DNA from 3 places in the Micromonospora sp. CNZ303 genome. Region 2 is predicted to be linked to each of the others. Evidence: predicted binding sites of a transcription regulator. Region 2 holds the regulator's gene; each other region holds the start of a gene.
What was found. The regulator HrcA, encoded in region 2, represses chaperone genes, less so after heat shock. The targets are predictions, from matches to a motif close to GGTTNGCACNCTCNNNNNGAGNGTGCNAACC.

Region 1: a site for HrcA is predicted at 1,833-1,863, ahead of groL (chaperonin GroEL). Genes of this name have one in related genera too.
Region 3: a site for HrcA is predicted at 1,720-1,750, ahead of groES (co-chaperone GroES). Genes of this name have one in related genera too.

What each region holds. Positions count from the first base shown of each region.
Region 1 is NZ_SLVT01000021.1:108,435-111,707, reverse strand. It holds gene groL (chaperonin GroEL) at 14-1,636, opposite strand; gene EV374_RS27010 (DUF3824 domain-containing protein) at 1,911-3,059, opposite strand; gene EV374_RS27005 (cold-shock protein) at 3,266-3,273, opposite strand, start outside.
Region 2 is NZ_SLVT01000026.1:34,265-37,537, forward strand. It holds gene dnaJ (molecular chaperone DnaJ) at 1-851, opposite strand, end outside; gene hrcA (heat-inducible transcriptional repressor HrcA) at 925-1,947, opposite strand; gene EV374_RS29410 (DUF4870 domain-containing protein) at 2,192-2,908, shown strand; gene hemW (radical SAM family heme chaperone HemW) at 2,949-3,273, opposite strand, start outside.
Region 3 is NZ_SLVT01000001.1:299,719-302,991, forward strand. It holds gene ybaK (Cys-tRNA(Pro) deacylase) at 1-347, opposite strand, end outside; gene EV374_RS01510 (THUMP-like domain-containing protein) at 411-1,634, opposite strand; gene groES (co-chaperone GroES) at 1,884-2,198, shown strand; gene groL (chaperonin GroEL) at 2,269-3,273, shown strand, end outside.

The sequences.
Region 1 (3,273 bases), on a different contig from region 2:
GGTGGAGCTGGACTCAGAAGTCCATGTCCCCGCCACCCGGACCAGCCGGGGCGGCCGGGGTCTTCTCCGGCTTGTCCGCCACGACGGCCTCGGTGGTGAGGAAGAGCGCCGCGATCGACGAGGCGTTCTGCAGCGCCGAGCGGGTCACCTTGGCCGGGTCGATGATGCCCGCGGCCAGCAGGTCGACGTACTCGCCGTTGGCGGCGTTGAGGCCGTGACCCGGGTTGAGGTTGCGGACGTGCTCGACGACCACGCCACCCTCGAGACCGGCGTTGACGGCGATCTGCCGCAGCGGGGCGTCCAGCGCGATCTTGACGATCTGCGCGCCGGTCGCCTCGTCGCCGACCAGGTCCAGCTTGTCGAAGGCGGTCTTGCCGGCCTGCACCAGCGCGACGCCACCACCCGGGACGATGCCCTCCTCGACGGCGGCCTTCGCGTTGCGGACGGCGTCCTCGATGCGGTGCTTGCGCTCCTTCAGCTCGACCTCGGTGGCCGCGCCGACCTTGATCACCGCGACGCCGCCGGCCAGCTTGGCCAGCCGCTCCTGCAGCTTCTCGCGGTCGTAGTCGGAGTCGCTCTTGTCGATCTCGGCCCGGATCTGGTTGACCCGGCCCTGGATCTGCTCGGCGTCGCCGGCACCGTCGACGATGGTGGTCTCGTCCTTGGTCACCACGACCTTGCGGGCGCGGCCCAGCATGTCGAGGCCGACGGCGTCCAGCTTGAGGCCGACCTCCTCACTGATGACCTGGCCACCGGTGAGGATGGCGATGTCGGCCAGCATGGCCTTGCGGCGGTCACCGAAGCCCGGCGCCTTGACGGCGACGGACTTGAAGGTGCCCCGGACCTTGTTGACGACCAGGGTCGCCAGGGCCTCGCCCTCGATGTCCTCGGCGATGATCAGCAGCGGCTTGCCCGACTGCATGACCTTCTCCAGGATCGGGAGCAGGTCCTTCACCGACGAGATCTTGCTGTTGACGATCAGGAGGTAGGGGTCGTCGAAGACGGCCTCCATGCGCTCCGGGTCGGTCATGAAGTAGGCCGAGATGTAGCCCTTGTCGAAGCGCATACCCTCGGTGAGCTCCAGCTCCAGCCCGAAGGTGTTGCTCTCCTCGACGGTGATGACGCCTTCCTTGCCCACCTTGTCCATCGCCTCGGCGATGATCTCGCCGACGCTGGTGTCACCGGCGGAGATGGAGGCGGTGGAGGCGATCTGCTCCTTGGTCTCGACGTCCTTGGCGAGCTTGAGCAGCTCCTCCGAGACGCTGGCCACGGCGGCCTCGATGCCCCGCTTCAGGGCCATCGGGTTGGCACCGGCGGCCACGTTGCGCAGGCCCTCGCGGACCAGGGCCTGGGCCAGGACGGTCGCCGTCGTCGTGCCGTCACCGGCGACGTCGTCGGTCTTCTTCGCGACCTCCTTGACCAGCTCGGCGCCGATCTTCTCGTAGGGGTCCTCGAGCTCGATCTCCTTGGCGATGCTCACACCATCGTTGGTGATGGTGGGGGCACCCCACTTCTTCTCGAGGACGACGTTGCGGCCCTTGGGGCCGAGGGTCACCTTCACGGCGTCGGCGAGCTGGTTCATGCCCCGCTCGAGGCCGCGGCGCGCCTCTTCGTCGAACGCGATCATCTTGGCCATACGGCGTTGTCCTCCTGGACACTCACGGGCCACCCGGAGTGTGTGTCCCGGATGGGCCGCCTGGTGTACGCACCTTGGGACGTCGCCACCTGGCGACGACGACGTCTCCTCGGCCGGGCCGGATAGCCCGCGACGACCGGCCATGTGCCGCAGCCGCGTCTGGACGCCGCTACGACCGTGGCCCTACCGCCCCGACCATTGGCACTCACGGTATGCGAGTGCCAATGACTTGTTTAGCACTCTCCCCTGCCGAGTGCAAGCACGATGGGCCCGGTCAGCCGAGTTCGCTGGCGAGCCGCGCGCTGTCCACCGGCCCCTCGTGGGCGCGCTGCTCGGCGTACGTGACGACCAGGCCGACCAGCTGGGCGAGGTGGGTCGGCAGGGCCAGCACCGCACCCACCAGCGTCACCACGAGCACGCCGACCGCCGTGCCGGGCGACTCCAGCGGGGTGGTGCCGAACGGCAGCGTGCCGATGCCCTCCACCATGCCGGCGGCCCCGCTGCCGACGATCACCGCCGCCGCCACCAGCGCCACCCGGCCGAGCAGCAGACCGAGCCGGTCGTGGAACATGCGGAAGGAACGGCCGATCGGGTGCTGCCGCTCGAACAGGTAGACCGGGCCGGCCATGCTCAGCGCGAAGGCGAAGTAGATGCCGGGGATCACGCAGAGGCAGACCCCGAGCCCGATGATCACGCTCATCAGCAGGGTCCAGCCCCAGAGGCCCAGCGCCCGGCGCACCCCATAGGAGAGGGCGGCGCCCACGCTCACCGGTTGACCGGACGCCTGCCGGGTGACCACCCAGGTGCCGGCGGCCCAGCCGAGGCTCTGCACGAAGCCGAAGATGAGGGCGCCGCCCAGCACCACGGACAGCAGGACGACCGTGTCGGTCAGGAAGGTGTCGGGCAGCGCCGCCGGGTCGCCGGCCATCGACTCCTCCCACTTGGCGCTCGGGTCGACGACCAGCGAGAGCATCGACACCACCAGGGCCGGCAGCGCCTGGGTGAGCAGCAGGATCGGCAGCAGCAGCCGCCAGCCCCGGCGCACCGCGCCGACGCACCGGCCGAACCAGCCGTTGACGCCCGCGCCGGGCGGGGTGACGAGCAGGTCGGCCGGGTCGAGGCCGTGCCCCGGCGGGTACCACCCGTGGACCGGCTGCCCGGGGTACGCGACCGGGGCGCCCGGTTGCCCGGGATACGCGACCGGGGCGCCCGGTTGCCCGGGATACGCGACCGGGGCGCCCGGGTACCACGGCTGCCCGCCGTACGGGCCGGAGCCGACCGGGTACCCGCCGGTGGGCGGGAAGACCCAGTCCTGCGGCTGTTGCGGGCCCGTCGGCGCAGCACCGCCCGGGCCGACGGGGGGCGTCGCGGAGGGGTCGGGATCTCCCGGGGGCGGCGCGGCCTGGGGTGGCTGGTCGGACATGAACCCTCCTCAGCGATGGCTGGAACGGCTCACGATCCTCCCCTGCCGACGCAACCGCGCCGAAGCCCGCCCCCGTGGAGCAGATCGGCCGACAGCCCGCCCCCGTGGAGCGGACCGGCCGACGACCGCCCGGGCCACCCCCGGCCGGTGCCCCACGACCGGTGGTCGGGAGGGCGGTCGGCGCGGGGGCGCGGGAGGGACGCCCGTCAGGCGA
Region 2 (3,273 bases):
AGGGCCGCCGCGGTCATCGGCACCGTGACGCGGCAGTGCAGGTCGTCGCCCTTGCGGGAGTAGACGTCGTGGGGCCGCTCGTGGATCTCCACGTAGAGGTCGCCGGCCGTGCCGCCGCCCGGACCGACCTCACCCTGCTGGGCGAGGCGGATGCGCATGCCGTCCTCGACGCCGGCCGGGATCTTGACGGTCAGCGAACGCCGGGTGCGGACGCGGCCGTCGCCGGCGCAGGTCGGGCACGGGTGCGGGATGGTGGTGCCGTATCCCTGGCAGACCGTGCACGGCCGGGCGGAGACCACCTGGCCGAGGAAGGTGCGCTGCACGGACTGCACCTCGCCCCGGCCGGCGCACGCCTCACAGGTGGCCAGGTGGGTGCCGGCCGCCGTGCCGGCGCCGGAGCAGGTGGTGCAGAGCACAGCGGTGTCGACGGTGATCGGCGCCTCGACGCCGAACGCGGTCTCGTGCAGGTCCAACTCCAGCCGCAGGATCGCGTCGGCGCCGGGCCGGGTCCGCGGTCGCGGACCCCGCGAACCGCCGGCCGCGCCGCCGAAGAACGCGTCCATGATGTCCTGGAAACCGACGAACGGGCCGGCGCCGCCCGGGCCGCCCGGGCCGCCCGCTCCCCCGCCGCCGGGGGCGAGCGGGTCACCGCCCAGGTCGACGATCTGCCGTTTCCGGTCGTCCGAGAGGACCTCGTACGCGGCGTTGATGTCCTTGAACTTCTCCTGGGCCTCCGGATCCGGATTCACGTCCGGGTGGAACTGCCGCGCCAACTTGCGGTAGGCGCGCTTGATCTCGTCGTCGGAGGCTTCCCGGCTCACGCCGAGAATGCCGTAGTAGTCCCTGGCCACTGCGTTCCGTGTCCTCATGTTCGTCTCGCGTTGCGCCGGTCGGCGGCCGGAGCCGGCCGTCGGCCCTGACTGGTCAGTTCTGGGCCAGCAGCTCGCCCACGTAGCGTGCCACGGCCCGCACCGTGGCGATGGTGCCGGGGTAGTCCATCCGGGTCGGCCCCAGCACGCCGAGGCCGCCGACGCTGGTCGCGCCCGGCCCGTAGCCGGTGCTGACCACCGAGGCGGCGCGCAGGTTGTCGATCTCGTTCTCGTCGCCGATCAGCACCCGCGTCGTGCTCGGCTCCGCCTCGCCGATGAGCTTGAGCATGACGACCTCCTCCTCCAGCGCCTCCAGGATGGGGCGCAGGGAGCCCTGGAAGTCGAGCAGCCCGCCGCGGGTGAGGTTGGCCGTCCCGGCCAGCGCGATCCGCTCCTCGTGCCGCTCGATCAGCGTCTCCAGCAGCACGGTGGAGAGGGTGGTCATGGCCGGGCGCAGGTGCGGCACCGACTCCTCGACGAGCGCCTGCACCAGCGGCGGGGTCTCCGACAGCCGGGTGCCGACCAGCTTCTCGTTGACCAGCCGGCGCAGGTCCGTGACGTCGTCGGCGCGGATCGGCGCGGGCAGCTCGACCAGCCGCTGCTCGACCCGGCCGGTGTCGGCGATCATGACCAGCATCAGCCGGGTGGTGGAGATCGGCACCAGCTCCAGGTGGCGCACCGAGGAACGGGCCAGGCTCGGGTACTGCACGACGGCGACCTGCCGGGTGAGTTGCGCCAGCAGCCGGACGGTGCGGTGCACCACGTCGTCGAGGTCGACGGCGCCGACCAGGAAACGCTCGATCGCCCGCCTTTCGGCCGGGCTGAGCGGCTTCACCCGAGACAGCCGGTCCACGAAGAGCCGGTAGCCCCGGTCGGTGGGCACCCGGCCGGCGCTGGTGTGCGGCTGGCGGATGTAGCCCTCCTCCTCCAGCACGGCCATGTCGTTGCGGACGGTCGCCGGTGAGACCCCCAGCTGGTGCCGCTCGACCAGCGCCTTGCTGCCGACGGGCTCCTGCGTGGCGACGTAGTCCTCGACGATCGCGCGCAGCACGGCGAGCTTGCGGTCGTCGAGACCCATCCTCCCCACCTCCTGTCGCACGTCGGCCCCGGCACGCGGGGGGCCGGGGCGGGCTGCTGGCACTCGACTGTAGCGAGTGCCAGTCTACGTCGGCGGGGCCGCCGACGCGATGATCGACCTGGGGTGATCAGTCCGATCGGCGACCGCGCGGGCCCGCCCGGCGCCCCCGTGGGGCCGGTGTTCCGGGCGTCCCGGCCGGTGTCGCGCTGGTGCCGCCTTGCCGGCTGCCCCTACCGTGACCTTCATGACTGAACCACCTCGCCCTCCCGGCGCGGGGGACCCCGGCTTCCCGCCGGACCCGACCGCCCCGTCGGGGGTTCCCGGCCCCGCCGGCTCCGGCGACCCCACCGCACCACTGTCCGGGGCACCGGGCCCGGGCAGCCATCCTCCACCCGGTGGCTATCCGCCGCCCACCGGTGACCAGCCGCCGTCGGGCGGCTACGGACCGCCCGGCGACTACCCGCCGCCCGGCGGCTACGGACCGCCCGGCGACCACCCACCGTCCGGCGGCTACGGACCGCCCGGAGGCTTCCCCCCGCCCGGCGGCTACGGAGCGCCGGGGGCCGGCTATCCGGCCGGTGGCGGCTACGGACCGCCGACGGGCGGCTACGCCAGCAACGAGGACAAGACCTGGGCCCTGATCGCCCACTTCGGCGGGCCGGTCGGCGTGATCGTCGGCGGCGGCATGCTCGGCTGGCTGGCACCGCTCATCGCGCTGATGGTCCGGGGGCAGCAGTCGCCGACCGCCCGGGCGCACGCCGCCGCGGCGCTGAACTTCCAGCTCACCTGGACGATCGTCGGGGTGCTGAGCTGGGTGGTCACGCTGATCACCTGCGGGGTGCTGTTCTTCGTCCCCATGCTCGTCTGGCTGGTGCCGCTGATCTTCGGCGTCATCGGCGGGCTCAAGGCCAACGAGGGCGTGCTCTACCGCTACCCGCTGACCTACACCTTCACCAAGTGACCCGGGTCGGCCGCTCCCCCGGCCGGCCCCGGCACGCGGTTCAGGGCAGCAGGTCACGCACGACCGCGTCGGCGAGCAGCCGGCCGCGCAGGGTCAGCACGGCCCGCCCGGCCGCGTGCTCGTCGGCGGCCAGCAGCCCGGCGCCGAGGGCCCGCGCGGCACCGGCCCGACCGGCGTCGTCGAGGGCGTCCAGGGGCAGCCCGGAGGCGAGGCGCAGCCGGAGCATGACGTCCTCCATGTGCGCCTCGTCGGCCGTGAGCACCTCGCGGGCCAGGCCGGGCGAGCCGCCCGCCGCCAGCCGCTTCGCGTACGTCGTGGGGTGCTTGACGTTCCACCAGCGCACGCCGCCGACGTGGCTGTGCGCC
Region 3 (3,273 bases), on a different contig from region 2:
ACCGTGGGCAGCCGCCGGCGCTGGCCGAGCGGGCTGATCCCGCCGCGCACGTAGCCGGTGGCCCGTTCGGCGACCGCCCGGTCGGCCATGGCGGCCCGCTTCCCGCCGACCGCCGCGGCGAGCGCCTTGAGGTCCAGCTCGCCGGTGACCGGCACGACCGCCACCGTCAGCGCACCGTCGACCTCGGCGACCAGCGACTTGAAGACCCGCTCCGGCGGCACCCCCAGGGCCGCCGCGACCAGCGCGCCGTAGTGGGGCGCGTCCGGGGAGACGTCGTACGGATGGGTGCTGTGGGCGATCTTCCGCTTCGTCAGCAGCGCGGTCGCCGGAGTGCCCTGTCCCGCCATGACGGTCAAGCTAACCCGACCCCGTACGACCCGCGAGCCGAAAAGGCCGGCCGCCCCCGCGCGCTACCCGACCGGCCGGCAGACCAGCGCCGTCGGCGCCCCGGCGACCCGGGTCAGCACCAGGCTGGCCGCCTCGTCCCCGGTCAGCCGCAGGTCCCGGCGGAGCTTCTCCGGCTCCAGGGCGGACCCGCGCTTGAGGATCTCCACCCGCCCGACCCGGCGCTCCCGCAGCAGCGCGCGCAGCCGCTTGAGCGAGAACGGCAGCACGTCGGTGACCTCCAGGCAGCGGGCGAACGGCGTCGGCGTCGGCGTGTCCGCGTAGAGGTAGGCGATGCTCGGGTCCGCCAGCGTCGCGCCCAGCGTCTCGGCCAGCTCCGCGACCAGGTGCGCGCGGACCACCGCCGGGTCGGGGTCGTACAGGAAGCGGCGCGCCGGGCCGACCGGTGCCTCGGCGTCCCCGGAGCCCGTCAGCTGATTGCAGGGGACCCTTCCTCTACCGGAAGCGTTAACAGGGGACCCTTCCTTACCGCGCAGCAGGGTGGCGCGGCGGGGGACCTGCGCCAGCTCGCCGCACCACAGGGCCGCCTCGACCAGGTCGCCGTCGACGCTCACCCACTCCGCCTCGGCGCCCGCCGGGACCAGCGCGTGGTCGATGCCGGGCGCCACCTTCACGACGGTGTGCGGCACCCGCTCCGCCAGCCCGACGACGAAGTCCCAGGGCGGCGAGTAGGCGTTCGGGTCGAAGATCCGCCGCCCGGTGCCCGCCTTCCGGCGCGCCGGGTCGCAGAACACCCCGTCGACCCGGTCCACGTCGAACGCCGTGGCGTCGCCGCACTCCACCGTGAACAGCTCGGCCAGCCCGGCCGCCTCGGCGTTCGCGGCGGCCATCGCGGCGGTCAGCGGGTCGGCCTCCACGCCGTACACCCGGATGCCGGCGCGGGCGGCGGCGAGCGCGTCCGCGCCGAGGCCGCAGCCGAGGTCGGCGAGGACGCGCACCCCGGCGGCCCGCAGCCGCTCGGCCCGCCGTGCCGCGACGACGCCCCGCGTGGCCTGCTCCAACCCGGCCCGGGTGAGGAACATCCCGGCCGCCGCCGGCCCGAACTTGCCGACCGCCCGGCGGCGCAGCTCGGCCTGGGTGAGGGCGGCCGACGCCAGGCCGGCCGGCAGCCCCGTCGAGCGGAGCGCGGCCGCCGCGGCCAGCGGATCGCCGCCGGCCACCCGCGCGGCGGCGGCGAGTGCGGCCGACCCCTCGGGCGTACGCAGGGCGGCGAGTTGGTCGAGATCCACCCGGTCATTGTGGTCGGCGGACCCGACGCGCCGGCCGGCGGGTTGGCACTCTCCTTGACGGAGTGCTAGCCGAGGAATAACCTGCGATTAGCACTCTCACCCCGAGGGTGCCAGCTTCCGGGCCTCGTGGCCCGGGCGCTGAACGCCAGGCGGACCGGCACCCGCGACGACGGCCCCGCCCGGTGGCATGTGGCAGATTGACGCCGGTCGGCTCGCCGACCGGTAACGAAACCAGTACCCCAGGAGGGTATGCCCGTGACTACCGCGACCAAGGTTGCGATCAAGCCGCTCGAGGACCGGATCCTGGTCCAGGCGAACGAGGCTGAGACCACCACGGCGTCGGGCATCGTGATCCCCGACACCGCCAAGGAGAAGCCGCAGGAGGGCACCGTCCTCGCTGTCGGCCCGGGCCGGATCGACGACAAGGGCAACCGGATCCCGGTTGACGTCTCCGTCGGCGACACCGTCATCTACTCGAAGTACGGCGGCACCGAGGTCAAGTACGCCGGCGAGGAGTACCTGGTGCTCTCCGCCCGCGACGTCCTCGCGGTCATCGAGAAGTAAGCAACCGATCAGTGTCGTCGCCCCGGTCCGGCTCGCCGGGCCGGGGCGACGACGCTTCGAAGGGACATTCATGGCGAAGATCCTGAGCTTCTCGGACGACGCCCGGCACCTGCTCGAGCACGGTGTCAACGCCCTCGCGGACGCGGTCAAGGTCACCCTCGGCCCGCGCGGGCGCAACGTCGTCCTGGACAAGAAGTTCGGTGTGCCCACGATCACCAACGACGGCGTGACCATCGCCAAGGAGATCGAGCTCACCAACCCCTACGAGAACCTCGGTGCGCAGCTGGTCAAGGAGGTGGCGACCAAGACCAACGACGTCGCCGGCGACGGGACCACCACCGCCACCGTGCTGGCCCAGGCCATGGTCCGCGAGGGCCTGCGCAACGTCACGGCCGGCGCCAACCCGGCCGGCCTCAAGCGGGGCATCGACGCGGCGGCCACCAAGGTCTCCGAGGCGCTGCTCGGCCGCGCCGTCGAGGTCGCCGACAAGAAGTCGATCGCGCACGTCGCGACGATCTCCGCGCAGGACGCCACGATCGGCGAGCTGATCGCCGAGGCGATGGAGAGGGTCGGCCGCGACGGTGTCATCACCGTCGAGGAGGGCTCCGCCCTGCACACCGAGCTGGACGTGACCGAGGGTCTCCAGTTCGACAAGGGCTTCATCTCGCCGAACTTCGTCACCGACATGGAGTCGCAGGAGTCGGTCCTGGAGGACCCGTACATCCTGATCACGACCCAGAAGATCTCGGCGATCGAGGAGCTGCTGCCGCTGCTGGAGAAGGTCCTCCAGAACAGCAAGCCGCTGCTGATCATCGCCGAGGACGTCGACGGCCAGGCGCTGTCGACGCTGGTGGTCAACTCGATCCGCAAGACCCTTAAGGTCTGCGCGGTCAAGGCCCCCGGCTTCGGTGACCGGCGCAAGGCGATGCTCCAGGACATGGCGATCCTCACCGGCGCCGAGCTGGTCGCGCCCGAGCTGGGCTACAAGCTCGACCAGGTGGGCCTGGAGGTGCTCGGCACCGCCCGGCGCGTCGTGGTCGACAAGGAGAACACCACGGTCGTCGACGGCGGCGGC